DNA from 4 places in the Paenibacillus sp. ov031 genome. Region 4 is predicted to be linked to each of the others. Evidence: riboswitches for the same ligand, from Rfam matches in the RefSeq annotation. Region 4 holds a riboswitch; each other region holds the start of a gene.
What was found. Region 4 has a riboswitch for thiamine pyrophosphate ahead of thiC (phosphomethylpyrimidine synthase ThiC). Riboswitches for the same ligand answer to the same signal wherever they lie in the genome.

Region 1: it holds a riboswitch for thiamine pyrophosphate, as region 4 does, so the genes downstream of both, BUA17_RS22255 (ABC transporter ATP-binding protein) here and thiC (phosphomethylpyrimidine synthase ThiC) in region 4, are expected to answer to the same signal.
Region 2: it holds a riboswitch for thiamine pyrophosphate, as region 4 does, so the genes downstream of both, BUA17_RS21620 (ABC transporter substrate-binding protein) here and thiC (phosphomethylpyrimidine synthase ThiC) in region 4, are expected to answer to the same signal.
Region 3: it holds a riboswitch for thiamine pyrophosphate, as region 4 does, so the genes downstream of both, tenA (thiaminase II) here and thiC (phosphomethylpyrimidine synthase ThiC) in region 4, are expected to answer to the same signal.

Annotation. Positions count from the first base shown of each region.
Region 1 covers NZ_FRDO01000006.1:4,695-10,864, forward strand. Annotated here, with positions in the region: gene thiD (bifunctional hydroxymethylpyrimidine kinase/phosphomethylpyrimidine kinase) at 1-483, opposite strand, end outside; gene thiM (hydroxyethylthiazole kinase) at 480-1,292, opposite strand; gene BUA17_RS22245 (ABC transporter substrate-binding protein) at 1,549-2,616, opposite strand; gene BUA17_RS22250 (ABC transporter permease) at 2,664-3,449, opposite strand; gene BUA17_RS22255 (ABC transporter ATP-binding protein) at 3,463-4,230, opposite strand; TPP riboswitch at 4,407-4,509, opposite strand; gene hisC (histidinol-phosphate transaminase) at 4,617-5,738, opposite strand; gene BUA17_RS22265 (ATP-binding cassette domain-containing protein) at 5,763-6,170, opposite strand, start outside.
Region 2 covers NZ_FRDO01000005.1:282,728-288,897, reverse strand. Annotated here, with positions in the region: gene BUA17_RS21640 (TatD family hydrolase) at 18-824, opposite strand; gene BUA17_RS21635 (ABC transporter ATP-binding protein) at 920-1,816, opposite strand; gene BUA17_RS21630 (ABC transporter permease) at 1,860-2,618, opposite strand; gene BUA17_RS21625 (thiamine-binding protein) at 2,618-2,908, opposite strand; gene BUA17_RS21620 (ABC transporter substrate-binding protein) at 3,132-4,172, opposite strand; TPP riboswitch at 4,394-4,506, opposite strand; gene BUA17_RS21615 (NAD-dependent epimerase/dehydratase family protein) at 4,652-5,407, opposite strand; gene BUA17_RS21610 (VOC family protein) at 5,425-5,811, opposite strand; gene BUA17_RS21605 (DUF2798 domain-containing protein) at 5,998-6,170, shown strand, end outside.
Region 3 covers NZ_FRDO01000001.1:997,511-1,003,680, reverse strand. Annotated here, with positions in the region: gene BUA17_RS04400 (DHA2 family efflux MFS transporter permease subunit) at 1-244, shown strand, start outside; gene BUA17_RS04395 (TetR/AcrR family transcriptional regulator) at 408-1,307, opposite strand; gene BUA17_RS04390 (GNAT family N-acetyltransferase) at 1,357-1,890, opposite strand; gene tenA (thiaminase II) at 1,934-2,605, opposite strand; TPP riboswitch at 2,727-2,825, opposite strand; gene BUA17_RS04380 (hypothetical protein) at 2,872-3,162, opposite strand; gene BUA17_RS04375 (NAD(P)/FAD-dependent oxidoreductase) at 3,171-4,301, opposite strand; gene BUA17_RS04370 (AraC family transcriptional regulator) at 4,544-5,359, shown strand; gene BUA17_RS04365 (HAD family hydrolase) at 5,356-5,997, opposite strand; gene BUA17_RS04360 (DUF1349 domain-containing protein) at 6,045-6,170, opposite strand, start outside.
Region 4 covers NZ_FRDO01000005.1:59,973-66,142, forward strand. Annotated here, with positions in the region: gene thiC (phosphomethylpyrimidine synthase ThiC) at 1-1,593, opposite strand, end outside; TPP riboswitch at 1,953-2,066, opposite strand; gene BUA17_RS20615 (IclR family transcriptional regulator) at 2,184-2,927, opposite strand; gene BUA17_RS20620 (alpha/beta hydrolase) at 3,286-4,314, shown strand; gene BUA17_RS20625 (Fe-Mn family superoxide dismutase) at 4,512-5,834, shown strand; gene BUA17_RS20630 (S-layer homology domain-containing protein) at 5,968-6,170, opposite strand, start outside.

The sequences.
Region 1 (6,170 bases), on a different contig from region 4:
TGCGGCTTCTTCACGCTGACTCAAATTCATAATAGACATTCCTGTAAGAAGCTCGGCTTCCGGAATGTTCGGCGTCGTGATCAGTGCATGAGGCAGCAGCTCCGTAATTAGCGCTAGAACGGCCTCCTGTTGCAGCAGGGGAGCGCCGCCTTTGGCAACCATAACCGGATCGATGACCAGATTGCACCATCCGTATTGCTGCCATTTCTCGGCAACCAGTCGAATAATCTCAGCACTGTAGAGCATGCCCGTCTTCACGGCTGTAGGCTGAAAATCATCACCGGTCGAATCCAACTGTTGAGCAATACCTTCATATGAAATAGGGAAGACGCCCTGCACACCTGTTGTATTTTGGGCAGCAATAGCTGTAATCACAGTCATGCCGTATACGCCGAGCTCCTGAAAGGTCTTTAAATCAGCTTGAATTCCGGCTCCGCCACCATTATCGGAACCAGCAATCGTCAAAGCCTGCGCAATACTCATTGCGTACCTCCATCAATCTGGCGAACCTGTGACCGATGCGCGAGAACGTCAGGTGTCACTTGAGCCAGTTGATTCAGCAATTCGATCTGGAAGCTGCCCGGTCCCAGGTCAGCGGTACGTTCCGCCGCAATCTCTGCTGCAACGCCATAGAAAACGAGTGCCTCCACAACACTGCTCAGCAAGTCGTCTCCCGGTTTCGCTATGGCTGCAAAAGCACCAATCACGGAGCTGAGTAAGCAGCCTGCACCCGTTACTTGGGTAAGCAAGGCATGTCCATTACTCGTCAGGAACGTCGTTTGTCCATCCGTAATGACATCCTCGCGTCCGGTAATGACGACCACACAGCCGAGTTTTTGTGCTGCCCGTTCCGCTATTCCGATTCGATCTCCATCGCCTTGACCTGCATCCACACCTTTGATGCTCCAACGCTCACCGATGACATTGGCGACTTCTGCCACATTGCCCCGCAACACCGTGAGGCGAAGCTCACGAACGAGCATCTGAATGGTTTCCGTACGATAGGCGGTTGCGCCAGCTCCAACCGGATCGAGCACAACAGGTACGTTATTTGAATTAGCTGATCGACCAGCCAAACGGATCGCCTCAACCACCTTTTCGTCCAGTGTGCCAATGTTCAGTACAACTGCTCCCGACATCTTGGCAACATCAGCAACTTCTTCATGCGCATAAGCCATAAAGGGAGATGCACCTAGTGCGAGCAAACCGTTGGCCGTAAACGGAGCGACGACAATATTCGTAATGTTATGAACAAGCGGATTTTGCGTACGAACACGTTCCAGATAAGACATATAAGTTCCTCCTTATAAATAAGCAATTTGATCAATAAAAGTGTCAGGGAAGGTGGGCCATTAAATCATGGGAACTAAACGCTATTCTCGGATAGCTGGAAAGTCCATATAGAAAGCTTAATTAAAGAGTCCTTATCCTCGATAAAGATTCTAATCGTACAGTTATTGAATTCCGTAACTACTCATGTTATCGACATCTGATAATGAATTTACAACTTTCAAATTTCCCTTGATCTCGTCCAGTAATCGATTTTACTTACTCACCCTGCAAGTTGATAAAAGCATCCTCAGCCTTTACGGAATCCGGAATCAGTTCACTTTGAACCAACCATGCACGTACATTTTCCCAAGAAGAGGCGTCCTGCCTGCCAAACGGCTGACCTTCTTCATTCATCAGTGGCAGTAAAATATTTAGACTTTTGGTTTCGATCTCCGGGTCAAGTGGAGACGTTTCGTTCTCATGTGCGAGCAGAATGTTCAGCGCGTCCTCGGGGTGCTCTGTTACATATTTCTGTCCTTCCTGCATCGCTTTGATGAAGCGGGTAAGCTGATCTTTCTTCGCTTCAATGCCCGCATCACTTGCAGTGAGGACCAGTTCATAATAATCAGGTACGCCGTAATCGACGGGATTGATCGCTTTCATGGCATGGCCTTCCTTTTCCAGAATCAATTGTTCATGGTTAATAAAACCACCCATAATGGCATCTGCCTGCCCGGAAGCCAGGGAAGGGATCAGGTCAAATCCCACATCCACCAGATTCATCTTGTCGGGATTACCGCCATCCTGGCTGATCATGGTACGCACCATTGCTTCATACAAAGGGATTGAGGAATAGCCGACCGTCCTCCCTTCAAGATCTTTTGGCGATTTCACTTTACCGTTGGCTTCAGTCAACAGATGCACGAGCGGATGGCGAACGACGGCTGCAATCGAACGTACAGGAATGTTCTCCCCACGCGCGAGCAAAATTTGCGGCTGGTAGCTTAGTGCAAGATCGATTTTCCCGGCGGCAACAAGTTTGAGTGCATCATTCGTATCGGCAGGCATCTGGATATCGACATCCAGACCTTGATCCGCGAAGTAACCATTCTCCTGAGCAACATAGATGAAGGAATGCACTGCATTAGGATACCAATCGAGCATGATGGACAGCTTGTCTTTGGATGTCGATGGCCGTTCGGCCAAAGATGATTCTGTATCTTTTGCTTTGGAAGCTGAATCTGTAGCAGGTGTATTGGTACCCGTATTTCCACATCCGCTGATAATCAGTAACATAGATATGAGCAGAATGGGGAGTAGGGAGTAGATATGTTTTTTCTTCATAGCTTCAAATTCCTCATTTCCGTTTATCTGTTTTTGAAATCCGAAAGTTATCCAGTTTTTCTTCTACCTGCATGACGTGGTGTACTGAATCTTCTCTCCATCCATGCAATGAGTACAAACAGGGCGATACCGAGCAGGGATAACAGCACAATGGCGGCGAACATTGCATCCGTGTTCATATTGCTCGACATTCTGCGGCTGAAGTAACCGAGACCCTTGCTTCCACCGAGCCATTCACCGATCGTTGCACCGACCACACAATACACCACAGACATTTTCAGTCCCGAAAAGAAGGAGGGAAGGGCAAGTGGAATCTGGAGTTTGCGAAAAATATCCCACTTGCTGGCCCCCATCGTCAGCAGCAGTTCACGCTGCTCCGGATCACCCTGGCGCAGGCCATCGTAGGTGCTTACTACAATCGGGAAAAATGCGATCAGGAACACCACCGCGACTTTACTCCACAAGGTGTAGCCAAACCATAGGATGAAGACGGGGGACAAGGCAATCAGCGGGATCGTCTGACTGATCACGATGAAGGGATATAACGCTTTTTCAATCGACCGATTCATATACATACCCGTTGCAAGTGCAATTCCGGCACCAATGGACAAGCCAAAACCAACGACAACTTCCATCAAGGTAGCGGGCAGATGTGTAGCCAACAAGAGGCGGCGATGTTCATACAGCGAAATGGCAATCGCCGTCGGGGCTGGAATGATGAAGGAAGGCACCCACCCCATACGCACAATCCACTCCCAGATGACAAGCAGCAAGATCATGAGCAAAAGAAACAGACCATAACGGGCAAGCCAACCTCTTACGCTATGCTTCATGCTATCTCTCAAGTTACCGTCTTGCATGCAATTGTTCCTCCAGTTGTCGCCTCATCTGAACGAGAGCCGGTTCGTAGATCATGTCCGAATGTCTTGGACGTGGCAAAGGTACCGACAGATCCTGCAGCTGTTGACCTTGGCCCACCGGAGTTAACAGGATAATCCGATCACTGAGCAGCAGGGCTTCTTCAATGTCATGTGTGATGAACAACACGGTTTTGCCCAGGCCTTCCCATAGCTCCAGCAGCCAGCGATGCATATCCCGTTTGGTCAGGGCATCGAGTGCGCCGAATGGTTCATCCAGCAGCATAAGTTGGCCACCTGTCAGCAAAGTACGAAGCAGCGCGACACGCTGGCGCATGCCACCTGAAAGCTCGTCCGGGTAAGCATGCGCGTGGCCAGATAAGCCAAATCTGTCGAGGCCAGCCAGGATATCTGCTCGAATCCTTATCTTATCCTGCCGACCTGCAGCCAGTTCAGAGGGAAGCATGCAATTCCCCATGACGGTTCTCCAGGATAATAGGAGGTCCTTTTGCGGCATGTAGGCCACCTGCCCCAGTCGCTTTCCTTCTTGAACCCAAGGAATTTCAATGGTTCCGTGTGTTGGCTCAAGCAGGCCTGCCAGCAGCTTGAAAAGGGTACTTTTACCGGAGCCGCTGGAACCGATGAGCGAGACAAATTCGCCTTTGGCTACAGTCATCGACACATTGGAGAGCACGGGGGAATCCCTTTTTCCCGGGAAAGCGTAGCTCATGTTGTGAATGGTTATATCGTTATCCATCTCGTTCCGTCCCCCCTTGTTATTCATAATTCAACTTCAAACCGCGGGATCTTTAATTACACCTTCTGATCTGCCCGCAGAACGCGAAAAAGACCCACCCATTTCCGGAGAAATGAGTGGGTCTGTAAGTTCAATTCACATTAAATTCCATCATCAACATGAAAAAATCCGCTTACTGAGAGGCCGCTCCACTTCCCTCCGCTGGTATGATCCAGATCAGGTTCAAAGGGTCCGAATCGTTCGATTCGTCTCAGCCGCAAGGCTCCCCTAGTGCAATGTTCAAGATATGCAGTTGTGTGTTCAGCATATATCACATGCAAGTGGAATGTAAAGAGGGCGGCTTAAAAGAAGTGTGCGTAATGTGAGTTAGGAAAGTAACTAGGATTCTAATCGTTTGAATGTAACAGTGAATCAAGCTCCCCGATCAGACGGGCAATCTGCTCCGGTGTACCAATCGTAATCCGAAGCCAGGTAGGCATACTGAATTCGGCACCGCCGCGGACAGAGATGCCTCTGTTCAACAATTCTTGGGTAATCGGGCCACTATCCTGCAACAGATCAACCATGATGAAATTTGTTTCGGAAGGGATGTAGGGTAAGTTCCACTGATCAAAGGACTGCATTAACGTTTCCCTTCCTTGACGATTGTAGTGCAGGCAGTGAGAAACAAATTCATGATCATCCAGGCTGGCCAAAGCAGCGGCTTGGGATGTGGCTGTCAGACTGATGGGCAGCTTGACCCGGTTAATGCCTTCAATGATGCTTTCATTCCCGATGCCATATCCAATTCGCAGGCCGGCCAGTCCATATATTTTGGAGAAGGTCCGCAAAATAATCAGATTATTATACTGCTCCAGCAGCTTAACCGTATCAGGATAATCTTCACTTTCCGCGAATTCATAATATGCTTCATCCAGGACAACCACGACATGGGAGGGAACATGTTCGAGTAAACCATGTAGGGCATCTGCCGTGAAAATGGTTCCGGTTGGATTATTCGGATTGCACAGCCAGATAATTCGGGTAGAAGCATTGATCCGTTGCCGGAATTGCTCCAGGTCCAGTGAATGGTTGACCAAAGGCACTTCATGAATGACCCCGCCTGCCAGCAGCGTAGCGCCCTTATACCAGTTAAAGGAGGGCACTGGAATGAGTGATTCCTCGCCGGGATTAAGATAGGCTTGGGCGGTAAGGGTAAGGAGCTCGAATGAACCACTGCCAAATACCAGTTGGGAGGCACGCACACCCAGACGTTCCGCAAGTTTGTCACGCAGCAGTTGGCTGGAACCGTCGGGGTATTGAGCCAAAAGATCAGAACCCAGCGATCTGACCGCTTCCGCTGCTAAGGGAGAGGAACCAAACGGATTTTCGTTCGCTGCAAGTCGATCCACACTTTCCAGTCCCAACTCCCGCCGGATCTGTTCCATGGATTTGGCAGGCGTATAAGCCGGAATTTGAGTTAACAGGTCTTTGACAGGTGGAGAGGGAACGGGTGAAAGGGATTGCATAATCATGCCTTCTTTCCAGTGGAATTAGATCGAGAATGATATCTGTTTCTGGGCAATCTGCTGTGGTGTCTCTTGTGGCGGAGTCAACAAGCGATTCAGAATAAGGTTTTCAAAATGAGCAAACCCGCTGTCCCGAACACGTGGCCGCTCCAGCGTAATTCGGGTATCCATCGTTATATGACCATCCTCGATTAACAGCACCCTGTCAGCCAGCGCAACCGCCTCACTGACATCATGAGTGACCAGAATGACAGTCAGATATTCTTCTACCCACAAGCGTTCGATTAATTGCTGCATCTCAATTCGGGTCAATGCATCCAATGCACCCAGCGGTTCATCCAGCAGCAGTAAACGCGGATGACTTGCGAGTGCCCGTGCCAAGGCGACACGTTGTTTTTGTCCGCCAGATAATACCCCCGGCCAATCACCTTC
Region 2 (6,170 bases), 220 kb from region 4:
TGGATGTCAATTCGGACCTAAGGAAGATCGAAGAAGCGTTTCGTATTCTGATAAAAGAGACGCGCAGCCCGCTCCGTTCCCATACCGGTCACTTCACTCCACGCTTGAATGACCTGTCTGGTCATGGCAGGGTGCGTCATTCTTCCCTGGAAAGGTCCCTCGAAAGGCCAAGGTCCATCAGTCTCTGCCATAACCTGCTCGGAAGGATACTGGCGAGCTAATTCGCGAATTTCCTCTTCGTATATGATATCAGGTGTAAATGAGACGAAGTATCCGTTGTCAGCCATTCGCTGGACGGTCCGCTTGGAGCCTTTGAACCAGTGAAAATGTGCCCGGCGATGATGATATTGCTCCAGCAGGTCACAGGCGATATCGGCATCCTCATATACAGCGTGCAGTACGATCGGTTTACCGTGCCGTTTCGCTAGCTGGATAAATCGCTCCAACAGATCGATATAGCCGCTCTGATCAAAGTACTGTCCTGCCTGTTCGGCTTCCTGTCGGTTGTAATAAGGCAATCCAACTTCCCCAATCGCTGTGGCTTGTCCCATATGCTTTTCGATCCATTTGATAAATAGATCCTGCTCTGCCAGGGACGGCAGGGGCTGCTCGGGATGGAACCCAAAGGCCGGATATACGGTACGAGGGTATTGGGAAGCTAGTTCTAGGTTACTCTGGGCAGAAGCCAGATTCATGGAAACGGCGATGACAGACTCAACCTGCTGGGATGGGAAGGAATGCAGCATCTCACGTTGTTCTTCAGGTGTATATTTGTCCAGGTGAAGATGTGCATCGATCAAGGGTGCAAAAGCGGTTGATTGCATGGATGGACCCCTCCTTTTTGTCTTTTACCAATGATACGCAGGGTAGTTTGTCTTGGATCACCCATTTTAGGGAAAAAATAACTCAAAAACCCGCACTATTTAGATAGGCGGGTTTTCTGCTGTTCTTCTCTCATCCACTGGGAAATCTGCCGTTTCCGTTCAAGAAAAGCAGATTCCTCCGTGATCGCTTCGCGACGTGGACGATCAAAGGGAACATCGACCTCGTGAAGTACAGCCGCAGGCCGATTCGATAAAACATAGATACGGTCCGCAAGCAATAATGCTTCCTCGATATTATGCGTAATGAACAGCACCGAGCGGCGGTTCTGTTCCCAGATATCGAGCAGCCAGCGCTGCATGTCGCTACGGGTCAGTGCATCCAGCGCACTAAAAGGCTCGTCTAGCAGCATCAGCTCCTGCGGACTGAGCAGGGCGCGCAGAAAGGCAACCCGCTGCTGCATGCCGCCCGATAACATATGCGGATAGGCTTGTTCGAACCCAGCCAGTCCGACACTGCTCAGCCACTTCCGGGCATCTGCAAGCGCCTCTGCTCGGGGTGGTGCATCCGCAGACACTTCACCTGCAAGCAGCACATTGTCCTCAATGGTACGCCATGGGAAGAGGGCAGGCTGCTGCGGCATATAGCTAATCTTGCCGCGTTGTCCGGTGACATCCTGACCATTCATCAGGATTTGGCCCTCCTGAGGTTTCAGCAGACCGCCGATGATGTGAAACAGGGTGCTTTTGCCACAGCCGGAAGGGCCCACGATGGCTACGAATTCTCCTTGTTCCACGGTCAGGGACAGACCATCCAGAACGGGCAATGTGCTGCGTCGCTCTCGGAACGAAGCATTCACGTTTAATACTTCCAACGCTGGTGATGAATGATGTGCAGGTAAGGCCACGGTTCCATACTCAGGACTTCCGCTACTCGTTGGAGTGGTTTTACCTTCATCCGGCGCAGCTACCCGCTCGTTGTGTTCGGGTGTCATCTTGTCATCACTTCCTAACCTTTATATGGTGCATATTTCAAAGTTATCGCTTTTGTGGACGCCAGCGTACGAGCAGCTTCTCCAGTAGCGCAATGAGCAGGAAGAGCAGCAGACTCAATGCCACAATAATCATGATTGCCACGAAAAGACGATCCGTCCGATAGGCTGATTTTTGCAGCATCATATAATAGCCGATGCCCTTATCTGCACCGATCCATTCGGCGATAATCGCACCCATGACGCTGTACGTAGCGGCAATTTTAATCCCCGAGAACACCGAGGGCAATGCATGTGGAAGTTCGAGCTTCCAGAAAATTTGGCCGCGTTTTGCACCAGCCATGCGCATATAGTTCATCATCGCCGCATCGGTGCGGGTCAACCCATCCATGGCAGCTACAGCCACCGGGAAGAAGCAGACCAGGATGATGGTAATCAGTTTGGGCAGCAGCCCAAATCCGAACCAGATCAGCAAGAGCGGAGCAAGCGCAATGGTCGGTATATTTTGACTAAGAATAAGTAATGGATAGAGTGCAGATTTCAAAAATGGAATCAGATGCAGCACCATCGCAATCAGTAATCCCACGAGCGTACCTGCTGCAAATCCTATTAATGTCAGCTGGATTGTTGCCGATGCATGCATGCCAAGTCGCTCGGCCTGGGAGGCTGCTTCATGGGCGATGTCCGAAGGCGCAGGCAGCATCCATTTCTCAATATGGAACAGGGAGACGGCTCCCTGCCATATCGCTATAAAGAGAATAACCGCCACAAAGGGCGGCCATACGCTTTTCCAATAGGCATGCATTAGCGATATTTCTCCGTCAGGGTGTCCATGCTGAAGCCACTTGGGCTATGGGCGATTTTGATCTGTGAGATGATGCTTGGGCTGCCAGCTTCCACGAGAACTTCGTGCATTTTGCGGACAACCTCCAGCAGTTCCTCTAGTTCTCCCTCCATCGTGGTATCGAGTGGATTAACCTGATATTTCAAGCCGGACTGCTGAATAACTTCAATGGCACGATCAACGTAAGGATAGGAATTTTCGCCATTTGGCGTTTTGGGAATGACTTGAATGCTAAGTAGTGTGCTTGCCATGAGAGATCACTTTTCCTTTCGAAATATATAAAATGAACTAATGACTGTTACACTTGCCACTTCGATGACAGAATAACCTTCCAATCGCTGTTATCCCCAGATTTTTTTGATTCCCTTCTCCAAAGGGAAAATCCGGTGATAAAGGCGAACGCTTCGCTTTTTCACGTTATTTCTGTCCTCTTCGTCATCGTGTAAATACTAAGTTCGTTTTATATGGATAATTTTATTGGGGTAAGAACTCGTTTGTATATGCTTTGGATACATCTACCTGCTCATCGAGCAGTTTTTTGCTAAACATCCAATCCGTGTAGTTCTGCCATACTTCCTGCTTTTGCTCACCCCAGCGTGGTGCGTCATCCTGATATTTTGGACTCAGCCACTTCTGGCTTGCGAGTACAAGATCCTTATCCAGATCCGGTACGGCCTTGATCAGAATGTTGGAAGCTTCTTCAGGATGATCGATTGCATATTGATATCCTTCGGAAGTCGCTTTCAAGAACGCTTTAACCAGCTCGGGATCGTTCTGAATCGTCTTTTCATTGGTAACGAGTACAGGTGTGTAGTAGTCCAGTGAATCGGAATAATCCTTCACATACAGCATGTCGATCGGTTCCCCGCGCAGTTCGGCTTCGATACCCGTCCATGCGTAGAAAATCCAGGCAAAGTCGATATCGCGTTTCACAGCGGTGAAGAAGTCTGCATCGCCCATGCTAATATTTTTTACTTTGGATACATCGGCGCCTTCGCCTTCCATAATGGATTGCATCACAGCTTCTTCCACCGGGGAGCCCCAGCCACCATAGGTTTTACCTTCAAAATCTTTGGGGGATTTGATGTTCCGGTCCACCGGAGCGGCAAATCCGGACGTGTTATGCTGAATGACTGCAGCGATGGACACGAGCGGTACGCCCTGTGTGCGGGCCTGGGTTACACTCTCCTGATAACTTACGCCAAAAGGCACTTCGTTCGAAGCTACCATCGTATCCGCGCCTCCGGCACCTGGCTGTACAATCTCGACATTTAAGCCTTCGGCTTTGTAAAAACCTTGATCTACAGCCGCATACAGGCCGGTATGATTCGTATTTGGTGTCCAGTCCAGCACCACTTTAATATCCTTGAGGGCTGCGTTGTCACCTTCATTGCTGTTTTCGGTGTTGCTGCTGCCATTTTCTCCTGAAGGTGCAGCTTCTTTGCCGCCACATGCGGCCACAGCCACAAGTAGTACGCACAAGAGCATTAGGCCCATCATTTTACGCCATCTCATCTTCATTTCTCTCCTTCATGTTGTCCGGCCAGTGGCGCGGGGTACTCCTTGGCTTCATATCCAAGCTTCTTGCATAAATCGACAGATTTATACCAGCTATGATCCGGATGACGTCACTTTTTTTAGCTCTCTGGCTATATAAAAGAACATTAAAAAAGCGCCCCGTTAATCCGGGACGCGTGCAGGCGTTAGAGATGTGGCACTCAGCAAAGAGGCTGGGCCAATTCGATATACTCCGATTCCTACGCTGGCATGATCCAGATCAGGTCTAAGGGTCAGTATCTTGGTGGGATACACTCTCAGCCGGCCTATTCCGACTCCCCTGGGAAACTATGAAGTTACGGGCATTACTAGGTGTAATTATAGGCCAGAGGCCCACGCATGTCCAGTCAGGAACTGGATAGGGGCACGTATGAATGAATCAAAGAGGCCATTATACATGCGTATAACGACCTCTCTAGATGTGTGATTTTCAACAATTATCGTGGCGAATCATATAAGGAAATCTGACTGAGTGCAAAAGCATCGGATTTCGGGTCATAGCCTACCTGTTTCTGAGTGGTTTCCAGATTCAATCGTTTAAACCGATTATTCGAGATCCCATGCAGTATGGTGAAGGGCTCCAGATCTGTAGTTGTAATTGCTTTGAACATCAAATCACACAAGTCAGCCGGACTAATATACGCGCTCATATCCCTTGCCTCCAGCGCGGGTCCATCCGGTTGGAAATCATCATATGCACCTATACGTATTGCTACACTTTGTAAACCTTCGGTATATGCAAAATAGGAAGCGAGCGATTCACCAAAACATTTGCTAACTCCGTACAAATTCCGTGGGCGTGTCGGCATGTCCGGATAGACTTGAGCATCAATGGGATACCCCTCGATCGTCTGTGCACTGCTTGCCAGAATGACTCTCCGCACACCTTGGTCCTTAGCTGCACGGAATACATTAAATGTACCTTTGATATTGATGTCCAACAACGATTCATAGAATCCGGCATGCGGGGAAGGATCTCCCGCCAGATGTACAACCACATCCATGCCTTCGCAAGCGTGCTGACAGGCTTCGGGATCTGTCACATCAAGTGTCATGATCTCATGGCTTGTCCCTTGATACGTATGCAGTCTGTCGATATTCAAATCCGTTAGTCGCAGGTGAAATGCTTCTGACAAGTGTTGGGACAAGTCACGTCCAATTTTTCCGGCTGCGCCGGTAATTAAAATGTTCATTAAATCAGCTCCAATTCTTAGCGCTGGAAGAACTCAATCCATTCCTTCTCGGGTCCATAGATGAAGAAATAACGGTAACCGTTAGGCAGTGTAATCATCTCTCCATCAATAAACTCGGCCTCAGTTGCCTTAATGCGGTTGTACTCAGACTCAAGGTCATCGACATGGATAGCAAAATGATGCACCGTACCTTCGGAAGGCAGCTTGTCGCTGTATCCCTGAATCAACTCAATCTCAGTCTCATCGCTTCCGTTGAAGCCGAGAAAGGCGAGCTGAATGACACCGTTGGTGTGGGTTACCCGATCTTTCAATTCAAGACCAACAATCTCCGTATAGAAACGCAGCGTGGTCTCTAGATCACGAACGGCAATGCCGACGTGGTCAATGCGCTTTTGAAAACTCATAATCCAAATCCTCCTTATATGCATTGAATCTTTTCTACCATTTTAAGGGATATCATAGGGCTGTACTACGAGGTTGTCAAATAGGATTTTAATTTGGAAAAATTATAATTGTTCACAGAATGTTCACTTATGAGGAGGGGTTCGTCATCTCTATAATTACGAAGGTAAACAGAGAGGATGAGAGAATTGCCAACAACGAAGAAAGAACAGATTATTTTTGGAATGATGATGTGCACAGGAATGGTCATCGTCATGATGGCCTTCAATTTATGGCACAATGGGTTATTGAGCAAGATGTCCGCGCTTGAAATATTGCTTCAGTTCATATTGTGCTTTGTCATTGCATTTCTGGTGGAGTC
Region 3 (6,170 bases), on a different contig from region 4:
AATGACCAGTCGCACAACGGCACATGTACAGGATATGGTGGCAACGGGCGCAGCCAAAGGTTTAACCCAGCAGCAATTGGGAATGGAATCCATGATCCAGGGAATTAATGATGCTTACGTTGTCATTATCGGCATTGCCGTTCTTGGATTGCTCCTTTCCTTCTTCATCAAACGTACCAAACAAGCGACGGAGGAAGACTCCAAACAGCCTGTAAGACAAAAAGTCTCGATGAATACAAATTAAGAGCAATATTTACATGAATTACATCATGTAGAGCCTATTGTATCTTATATAAAAAGCGGCAGATCAGGACACTAAGCTTTACGTCCAATCTGCCGCTTTTTTGTGGTGTATTACATAATATAAATGAACAATTTGCCTGCACACGTAAGTAAGAACAGCTGCGTTAACTCGTTCTCTCCATGAGGATCTGCCTGAATTGTTCGAGATACGATCTGCAGTCTTTGACAATCCTGTTTGCCTCACACTGAAGAGAAGACGATTCAAATTCCGTTTGAAACGCCTGTAGCGTTACTTCCAACATGGAGATATTGATCTCTTTCTGCTCAACTAAAACAAGCAGCCCTTTGGTCAGTTCTTTCGCTTTAATAGGTACTTCCAATTGGAGAATAGAATGACTGAATTTCTGAAGACCTGCAATCAGGTTATTTTTATCCAACACAATTTCTTTGGAATCAGGAGCGATCATCAAAAGACTTGGAAAATCTATAATATGCTCTTGTCTTTCCAGCATGGAGCGAAGCAAGATTTCAATGTAGTTCAGGATTTTGGGCACAAGATGGTTCCAATCCGGTTGGTCAAGATGGAAGTTTCTCCACATGTTCGAGATTTGATGGATCATGCCAAAACCAAAAATAGCCCCTTCATAAGCAAAAGGTTTTAATTCTTTACCAAATACCTGTACCAGTCGTTCAGATAACCAATTTAACTGTATGCGAGTCAAGTTTTTCAGATCGCATTCTCCAGAGTAGAAGCCTGTCCAGAATAGCTCCACAACAAGCTTTTTTTCTGGCAAAATCATCGGCACCATAATCTGATCCACCAGTAAATCAAAATCGGAAGCATAGCTTTGGCTCTCCAAATCTTTGCGAATCATCATATCTTCCTGTACACGTTGCTCCAGAATGGCAAGAATACAATCATCCTTCGAGCCAAAGAATTTATAAAATGTTCCTTTGGACACACCTGACTCGTCTAGGATCATTTGTATGGAGGTGTTGGTCACTCCATGTTTCCCAAAGAGTACAAGCGCTGAGTCCAATAACATTTGTTTCCGCTTATTCATAAGTTCCCCCTGGATGATTTAGGTGGTTCACGTTACGATATCTAGTAACCTATTGCAAATCCACTGCAAACATCATATGTTCCTTCCAAATCCCCTTGATTTTAATATTCTGCCGGTCCGTCTCCTGAAAGCCCGCCTTGCGAAGCACTCGAATCGATCCGGCATTGTCAGGCAGCGCACCTGCCTCCACTCGTTTTATACCCGCTTCATTCATAGCAAAATCCAGTGCTAGCTGAAGGGCTTCACTCATATATCCCTTGCCATTCTGCACCTGATCGAGCACATAACCAACAATCCATTTGGTGGTGGAATCCAGTTCAAGCTCGAACAGAGAGATCTCCCCAATAAGCTCATGCGTATGGTTCAGAAAGATCCCGAAAGAGTACCGTTTCCCCTCTTCCCTCGCCTTGTTCCAACCTTCGAGAAGGGCTACTTGGCCCTCCAATGTATAGAATGTATCCGATCGTTCGCTTGCCGATATTTCTTCGAAAATAGCCCGGTTACGGAACTGCAAATCCAGTAGCCCAGCAGCGTCTTCCACGTTCAAAAATCGTAAATAGATGAGTTCTCCACGATTGTCCATCTGTATGTTCATCCTTATCTCTGGTTGTAGTAGATTGCATTCATCAGAAGTACGAGAGTTGCCGTTTATAAGCCATATCCCAGAATAGATATTCAAATTCAACACTTCTTCTGAATATGTCTTCAATGGCCTCCAGTTCCTGCTCGGTTTTATGTTCGCATAATGCATCCAGTGTATCATAGAACCATTCGAATGAGTCGCGGAATTCATCACTTGCATAATTTTCGATCCAAGTCTGATAGAAATTGCCCTCTAATGAATCTCGATATTGTTCTTTTAATCTTGTGGCATAGTCGTAATACGTCCACGCACAAGGGAAAATGACGGCGATGATTTCAGCAACCCCACCTGTTTGTGCAACACTCATCATATTCGACGTATACGCCTTGTTGTAAAGAGAGGGTTTGACAGCATGATTTTCATCCAGCGTAATCCCAAATTCCTTCATATAATTTCGATGCAAATCCATTTCTTCGTACAGAATAGCGTGTTGAATCACCGTAAAGTTCGTCATCAGTTTTTCATCTGTCGCCTTCACCGCACCCATGGCAAAAATCTTCGCATATTCAATCAGATATGTATAGTCCTGAAGAAGATAAAACTTAAACGCTTCCTGATCCAGTGTGCCTTTCCCCATTTCATGTAAAAAAGGATGGTTGTATCCATCTTCCCATACGTTTCTGGACTTATCTTTTAACGTTCTTGAAAATGACATGATCATTTCTCCTTGTATTAAAATTATAATGTCCCCGCTTCACATCCAGCTATCGCGTTCTGTCATCCAAAATGCAGACCAAAAAGCCCTTGTCCTATTTTCGGCAAGGGCAAAATAACATGAGTACATGTCATTTGCTCCCTACGTCAGTATTAACTAACAGGTTCAAAGGGTCAGGTTTTAACCTTCTCAACTGCGAACAGTCCCCCTGCAAATAGCTCAGGCTTATTACAACATGTGTTTTCCCAAATGTCAATCCATTCCTATTAATCTTCAAGTTCCCCTAAATCTTCTTGCAACTTCTTAAGTCGGGTGCGGATATCCTTAATCATACTTTGCAATTTGTTTAACTCATCTACCCATTTTTGCTCATTAGAGACGTTCGTCGCTGAAGTTGCATTATACGCCGGAGACGTCCTTAACTTGTTTAAATCCGATTCGTAACCCCTCCACTCTTCCTCGGCTTTTGCTAATTCCTCCTCGGTGATGCCAATCTGGTGCTCCAGATAAATAATGTCTGATGAGTTACCGTGAGTTAAGCGCTGTGAATACGTCATCGTTCACCTCATTTCTGATCATCCATTGCTTTTCCAAGGTCATATGGCTGAATATCGATATCCAAATCCAAACCCATAGCCAACTTGGCCAGTTGACTTCCAATAAAAGGCGCCATCGTGAGACCGGACGCTCCAAGTCCATTGGCTGTGATCAAGCCCTCCCAACCAGGAACAGCACCCATTACCGGAAGAAAACCAGGTGTAAACGGACGGAAACCTACTCTTACTTCCTGAAACGTGCTATCGGCTAAACCGGGAGCCAGTTCCAATCCTTTATTCAAAATTTCCTGCATTCCGCCTGCGGTTACTCTTATATCATAGCCTTCAATATCATTTTCGTGAGTCGCCCCGATCACAATCTTCTGTTGATCAAAGGCTAACAGATATTGATCCGAAGGAGGCATGACCACAGGCCATTTCCCAGTGTCTTCTCGATCATGAACCTGCAAATGCATAATTTGCGCCTTCTGATAACGAACCTTAAAATCAATGCCCAAGGGCTTCAACAGTTCACTAGCCCAAGCGCCGGCACACACAATAACCTCGTCAGCCGATATGACTTTACCGTCAACAACCACTCCAGTTACTCGGTCCGATTCATATTGAAGTGTCGCATCCCCATTAATCAGGACCGCTCCATTTCGCTGTGCCGATCGGATTAAGGCATCACGCAGTGCACGTCCATCGATACGCGCAGCACCACTGATGTAGACGGACTGAAAGTTCTCCTCCAGGAGTGGAAAACGCTCATGGGTTTCTTTTGCATCCAGACGGGTAATATCGGCAATCTCCGGTGCTTCTTCTTTACGAAGGTGTGCTCGCTCCTGCATCTTGTTGATTTTCTCTACTTCCGTATGAATACTAAGAGCACCCACTTGAGCGTAACCCGTTTCCGTTTCCCCTTCACTCTTGAGTTCTTCAATTAAACCGGGATAAAAACGTGCACCCGCCTTGGCAAGCTGATACCAATCCTGATTACGGCGCTGAGATAACCAGGGACAGATGATCCCGGCAGCAGCATCCGTAGCCTGCCCTCGATCTTTCCGGTCTATAATAAGAACTTCCGCACCCCGTTTTGCCAATTGATATGCTGTGGAAGCCCCAAGAATACCTGATCCTACGACGATGACTTTCTTCATGACTGCATCCCTTTCCTAAATCACTGTATCCATTATAGCGTATACTGTTTGGTCTGATAATGGCAAGGCATCGACATGATGATACATATTCCTAAAAGGTTTTCGATAAGTCGTTCATCGAAGTAAATAGTTCGTTTAAATTAATGTTATTTATGTAATATAATTCAAATCAGGTTTCTTTTAACTCTGTATCCGCGCCATTTACGCACACGACCTTTAACGAAATGAGGAATAACACAACGATGCCGAAACCTAGTACGGGGAATTCACTGGATACCGATATGCCGCTTATGATTACAGGTCAAAACCAGCTGACCGTAGATGAATTAATGAATTGGAACGGCCATTCACGGGATTACAGTATTGTGCAGTGCATCGGGGGAACAGGGAAAATTGCAGCCCAAAATCATGAGTTTTCGATTCGGAAAGGAACAGCTCTTATTATGTTCCCGGAGGTCACATACCGTTACGACAATCTGAGTGATTCATTGTTGTTCGATTGTTTGTCCTTTAATGGCTATTTATTGCCCCGGTTTCTGCATACCTTGCAGATCGGGGAGCTGCGCGCCTTCAAGCCGGATGGGATGCTTCATATCCTGTTGCATGAAATAACGTTGGCGCTACAGTCCCGGCACAAGGATCAGATCTGGCACGTATCCGCATTGCTATACATGCTACTGGTCAGGTTAACCATTGATGGAGATCGTTATGGTGCTTATGAACGCTCGGATGCCCGATTAAAGCTGGGTGGACTGGTTACTTTTATCAAGCAAAATTATGATCAGGATATCTCGCTCTCCATGCTGGCTCAGCAAATGGACGTCACCGAACAGCATTTGAATCGGATATTCAAAAAGGAATTCCAAATGACTCCGCTTGATTATCTGACACGGTATCGGTTATTGAAAGCCAAAGAAATGCTCGTCCATGACGCCGGAATAACGGCCCACGAGATTGCCCGGGCTGTTGGTTTCAACAGCGCCAGTTATTTTGGATCCGTATTCAAAAAATATGAAGGAATCTCCCCTATCGAGTTACGCAAGCAATACCAGAGTTAAAGGATTTCCATCGTGATCTCTGCCAGCGAGGTTAACCGCAGATCATACTTCGAGAATTCCAGATTACGCGTTACCTCGTTAGGCACAATGACACAGCGAATCCCCGCGGCTTTGGCTGCCTTCAGTCCATTCGGCGAGTCTTCGAACACAACCGCTTCGGATGCCCCGATCCCGAGACTCTCCAAGGCGAGCAGATACAATTCCGGGTCCGGTTTGACCCGCTTGACGTCCTCGGCTGTATGAATGACATCGAATAGTTCGAAAATGCCGAGTGTACGCAAATAACCATGAACCCAATCCCGGGTAGAGCTGGAAGCAACGGCAAGTTTAATTCCCTTTTTACGGGCAGACTGGAGCAACTCATGAACCCCTGGAAGAATTGCTGCCTGCCCCAGGTATGCTTCGTATTTCTGTTCAGAGAGCAACTTGATATGATCGTGATCGATCGGTTTTTGCAGCGCTTGCTCCAGGTATAGAAAAGGGTGAAATTCTTCAAACGATGTTCCTACGTTTTTCGACCAAAGCTCCAGTCCAAGTTCAAGTCCATGCTCTTTATAAATATCGCGAAAAGCATAGAACCAGGGAGTCTCCGTGTCCAAAATAAGTCCATCAAAATCCAAAATAAAAGCTTTTACCATTCCGCTTTTCTCCCTCCAATGATCAGCCGATTGGCGGGAAAATGGGCTTAGAAGCGTGCAGTCACGTCCGGACGGGTAACATTCATCGATAAAAAGTGACAGGTGCATCCCGTTCCGGCTGGTGACTGTCCAACAATTCCAGCCCGGATCTCCCCCTCTATCGGCATGCCGAA
Region 4 (6,170 bases):
CAGCGCACGTTCCGGGTCCAGTGACAGGTTGAACTGATCCCTCCAGCGGAACTCAAACCGTGCCTTGGACAGCGCATCGTCCCGCCGCTGGGCACGTGGGTGACCTTTCGCCAGATCAGCGGCATGAGCAGCGATCTTGTAGGCGATAACGCCTTCCCGCACATCATCCTTATTGGGCAGGCCCAGATGTTCTTTTGGCGTAACATAACAGAGCATCGACGTGCCAAACCAGCCGATCATCGCCGCCCCAATCGCCGAGGTAATATGGTCATATCCTGGGGCGATATCGGTCGTCAGCGGCCCCAGCGTATAGAACGGCGCCTCCTTGCAAATCTCCATTTGCAGATCGACATTCTCCTTGATCTTGTGCATCGGCACATGTCCCGGACCTTCAATCATCACCTGCACATCATGCTTCCAGGCGATTTGTGTTAGTTCACCAAGCGTAGCCAGTTCCGCCATCTGGGCTTCATCATTAGCATCGTAGATGCTTCCTGGACGCAGTCCGTCTCCGAGTGAGAACGCCACGTCATACCTTTTCATAATCTCGCAGATTTCTTCAAAATGGGTATACAAAAAATTCTCCTGATGATGCGCAAGGCACCATGCTGCCATGATGGACCCGCCCCGGGACACAATGCCCGTCATACGTTTGGCGGTCAGCGGAATATATCGCAGCAGCACACCTGCATGGATCGTAAAATAGTCCACACCCTGCTCTGCCTGTTCTATGAGCGTGTCACGATACAACTCCCATGTCAGTGCTTCTGCTTCGCCATTGACCTTCTCCAGCGCCTGATAGAGCGGTACTGTTCCAATCGGTACAGGTGAATTGCGGATGATCCATTCGCGGGTCGTATGAATGTCCTTGCCTGTGGAAAGATCCATCACCGTATCCGATCCCCAGCGTACGGCCCAAGTCATCTTCTCCACCTCCTCCTCGATGGAGGAGGATACCGCAGAGTTTCCGATGTTCGCATTGATCTTCACATGAAAATGACGCCCGATCAGCATCGGCTCACTCTCTGGGTGATTAATATTCGACGGCAGGATGGCCCTTCCACTCGCTAGCTCCTGCCGCACAAACTCTGGCTCCACACCCTCACGAATAGCGGCGAACTCCATCTCCGGCGTGATCATTCCCTGCCGTGCATAATGCATCTGAGTCACACTGCGCCCTGCCTGTCCACGTAATGGTTTAGCACGCAAGCCTGGATACTTCTCGGCTCCAGTTCGCTTCCCTCCTGGTTTCAATCCGTTATCCTCCGGTTTGACCGTTCTTCCCTGGTAGGCTTCAACATCTTCACGCTCCGTAATCCAGCGGGTGCGCAGCGCTGGCAGCCCTGCCCGGATATCGGCATGAAATCCAGGATCGGTCATTGGTCCGCTCGTATCGTAAACACGCAGCGGTTCGTTATGCTCCACTCCTTGGGGAGTATTGGTGTCATGAAGGGCAATTTCGCGCTCCGGTACAGCAATGTCCGGTCGTGAGCCATGAATGTATACTTTGCGGCTGCCCGGGAAGGGCTGAACCCGTCCTGTCGTACCTTTTTCCTCTGCCAACTGCAGATTCTGCTTGTCCTGTCCCATCATTCGGTTTCCTGTGCTCATCGCTCTTGTCTCCTCCTCATTAGTGATTGCCTGGATTGAAATGCTTGCTCACGGGTCCAAATCATCCACAACATAGAAAAAGGAAGAGCGACCATACCACACAAAATAGGGACATACACTTCAATTAATACAGACAGTCGAAGCAAAAGGTTTACACCCAATGCTCGCCAATGGCACCCAGCCCTTTATCCAAAAGCAGATCTGACACCAGCTTCCGCCTGTTTACTGTATAAAAAAAGCCGGTTCCCAAGGGAACCGGCTTATGTCCATCACCAATAACATACCTTATAGAGACTCCATAACGGAGTCCATCCATAGGTCACATTATACGGTGTTCGTGGTCGTATCGCCGATTACTTCCCTACGCTGGTATGATCCAGATCAGGTGCAAAGGGTCCAGAATCTCATGCGATTCCGTCTCAGTCCGGACAATTCGGACTCCCCCAGTAACGTTAACAAGTTGCAGCATTTAAGCCGCAAATTCATATTCAATTGCTGACCCTGTTGGGCCGTCCATTACAGAGTAGCGCAACCGAATCATAAAAACAACCTTTATATTCCAGAACATAAAATCAGGATAACATAAGTCCCATCTGTGTAGCAGCTTCCTTCAGTACAGGTGCATATTCATGCAACGTCTCCTGCGAAAGGCGACTAACAGGCCCGGATACCGACAGAGCAGCAGCGATGTTGCCTTTCCGATCCATGATGGGTACAGATACTGCCGCGGCTCCTGGTTCACGCTCCTCATAACTTGTTGCGTAGCCATATTCCAGAATGTCTTTCATCTGGGCCAAATATACTTTGGGATCGATAAATACCGGCCATTCCGGTCCATTCATCAGATCTTCGCGGTCCTCTTCGGTGGCAAAAGCCATTAACACTTTACTGGATGCTCCCACAGATAACGGAAGTCTGACGCCCACCGGAGCTACACGACGAATCGCCTGATCACTCTGTACGGCTTGAATTCGAATCCGCTCACTGCCATCACGCAGATATAAACTCACGGTTTCGCCCAGTCGATCTCTCAGCCGCTCCATCGCAGGAAGGAGCAAAATGGCAGGATCATCGCTGCGAGACATATGGGCAGACAGTTCCCAGATACGTATGCCGAGTCGATACTTCTCGGTTGCTGCATCCCGGATCACAAACCCCTTGTCCTCCAAAGTAGCCATCAGACGATGGACTGTACTTTTGTGCAGACCGATCTGGCTCGCAATTTCCGTGAGCCCCAGATCACTGCGGGTTGTAAAACACAATAATATATCCAGCGCCCGTTCTACAGCCCGGACGGTTAACTTTCGGTCTTCCATGGCAAGTTGCCCTCCTCATGTTTCATCACATGAAACTTGGTTACATAAATTATATGAGAAACGGTCTCATCTGTAAACCAAAAAGCGCCATTTGGAATAGGGATATTTGTAAATATTTTCTTTTTATAAATTAGAATCCCCTGCAATTTGCACCCTAAGGAAATGTTACCCATATATCTTCAAAACTATATAACAATTGCGTAACAAATGGCCTCAATCAATTGACTTTGACTATATTGGAACATACGATAAAGATATATTAAATTAAGATTTTGCTTCATATGTAGTCAGAAAAATCATTTATCCGCTCTGTTCGTCTCGTTGTTATCTTCATTTGATTTTTAAAGGAGGGGCAATCATGTATCCGACATCCCAGAGCGAAGCCCCGCTGCAAACGAAAGTGTCAGATCTGCCTTCTTCGTTATCACCGAGGCTGATCCGGTTCAAACATATTGTCGTGGCGTTGTTGCTCTCCGTTGTATTTTTTCTGCTCTTTTGTTTCATTGCACTACACGGTTATATTGCTTGGGTATTATCCAATCCAACTGTAGCGCCTGTATTCTCCAATCCCATGCAGGCGAAGAACATGAAGTATCAAGACATCACGTTCCCGGCAGCAGACGGCAGTCGAACGATGCAGGGTTGGTATATTCCGGCTGATGATAATGCAAACAAAACCATCATATTCAGCCATGGATATGGTGCGAATCGTGAAGAGACCTGGGTACCAATGTATGATCTGGCCCATTATGCTCACCAACTTGGCTTCAATGTGGTGATGTTCGATTACGGTTTCGCTTCACAGGTGAACAAAGCTGTTGCCACAGGCGGCAAAGCCGAGTCCCAGCAGCTGCTTGGTGCTATCCAGTTTGCGAAGCAGCGCGGAGCTCAGGAGCTTGTCGTATGGGGTTTCTCCATGGGTGCAGGTACAGCCCTGCAGACTGGGCTTATTACCAAAGATGTGGATGCTATGATTCTGGACAGCACGTTCCTGCTTGAGCCGGATACGCTGTATCACAACATCCATAATCAGATTGATCTTCCGCGGCAGCCTACGCTGGAGATTATGAACCTGCTGTTCCCGATTCTGAACGGGACCGGATTGCAGCAAATTCCGTATCAAGAAGTGAAAAAAGAAGATTATCCTTTCCCGATTTTCTTCATCCATGGTACCGAGGATGAGAAAGCTCCTTACCCGATTGCAGAGCTGCTTGCCGGCAACCAAACCAATCCGAATTCCGATGAATGGATTGTGGACGGTGCGCATCATGAGCTGATCTTCCGGGAGCATCCGAAGGAATATCTGCGCCGTGTCTCCACATTCCTGAGTCATGTGACCAAGACGAGCAGCGATGATGTGGAAAATACGAATAACGGAGAATCGTGAAAATCCGGTAATTCAAGAGCCCCTAGGGGCTCTTTTTTTTGTGTATACATAGGACAACATGCCTGAAGAATATACTTTTGGGATGTAATTAAAGGCAGCTCTACCTTGTACAATACAAAATTGAGCGAACCGGGGAAGCAATTCGTTTCTGCTACTGGATCTGAATTCAAATTCATCTGAACGGAGGTATACCGCTTATGAATTGGTATGGATATGGGCATCTGCTGCCTCTGCGGGTACTCGAAGAAGTCCGTTTCTGGAAAGAGCAAGAGAAGGAACATACGATTGTCATTCGTGCCTTGGTTCCTGATCTTGAACCCTCATATGTCAAATGGCTTGCGGAATGGGAAGCGATTTTTGAGAATAGCGAACGAGTCGCGAATCAGCTGTTGAAGCAAATACTGCCGGGAACCCAACCGCCTGCTCCTTACATCATCCGCTGTATTGAACAGCTCGTGGCTGCGGCCTGCACACAATCGCGTGAGTTCATTAGACAGCTGTACGTCCTGCTGGAGCAAAGTACTGCTGTTCAGCAGGTGCCGATTGCCAAAGTGGTTATTCTGCATTTCATACGTGAATCGGAGTATTTCCTGGGGGTACTTGAAACGTTGAAACAATCTGGAGCTTTGCGAGATTTGGTGTCTGATCCATCTTTTTCACTGGACCATATTCTTCAAACCTCAGAACAACCGGCTGATCCCAACGTACAAGTTGCTTCAACGCCCGTATCTGAACAAGCCTATCGTGAAGCTGTAGAAGAATCGTCCAATGCTGCGGGAAAAATCAATAACTCCACTCCAGCGGTACAGGCACAATCTTCAGCGGCTATCCAGTCTCCCAATGCAAACGCAGAGGGCACAACCAACTCTTCAGCAGCGCCAGTCAAAGAGAAACCTGTCCCTATTGGTGGACACACACTGCCACCCCTACCCTATGCCTACAATGCGCTGGAACCACATATCGACGAGATGACGATGCGCATCCATCATGACAAGCATCATCAATCCTACGTGGATGGGCTGAACACCGCGGAGAAAAAGCTGGCGGAATCGCGCAAAAAGAATAATTTTGAACTCGTTAAACATTGGGAACGCGAACTCGCATTTAATGGTGCAGGCCATTACCTGCATACGATATTCTGGACAATTATGAACCCTAAAGGTGGAGGTAAGCCTTCCGGTATGCTCGCAGAGCAGATCAAGCGGGATTTTGGCAGCTATGAAGCGTTCAAGAATCAATTCACTGAAGCGGCCAACAAAGTGGAAGGCAGTGGCTGGTCCATGCTGGTCTGGAGCCCGCGGGCGCACAGATTGGAGATTTTACAGGCGGAGAAACATCAGAACCTGTCCCAGTCCGACATCGTGCCTCTCCTGCCACTTGATGTATGGGAACACGCCTACTATCTGAAACACCAGAATGAACGCAAAAAATATATCGAGGACTGGTGGAAGGTTGTGTACTGGCCAGCTGTGGCGGAACGTTACGAAACTGCGCGCAAGCTGTTATGGCCACCTTATTAGGATTCTCGGGCTAAGCATAGCATCGGGGAGTACTCTGAAGCACATTAAATCCATGGTGCTAAATGTTGATTAAAAAAGAGATATCTCCAGCCGAATGACTGAAAGATATCTCTTTGAGTTTGAATACAACTAGTTACTTGCGGATAGAAGCTGCCTCAATCGCTTCATAAGCCCAATGTGTGACAGGTACATCCGACCACTGTCCTGCCGCATTCGTTTCAGCTTGAAGACCGATCAGCTTATTCAGCATTGTAACAGCTTCAGCGCGGGTTATCGGACGACTTGGACGGAACGTGCCATCCTTGTATCCGGTAACTACTCCCGCCGAACTTAATT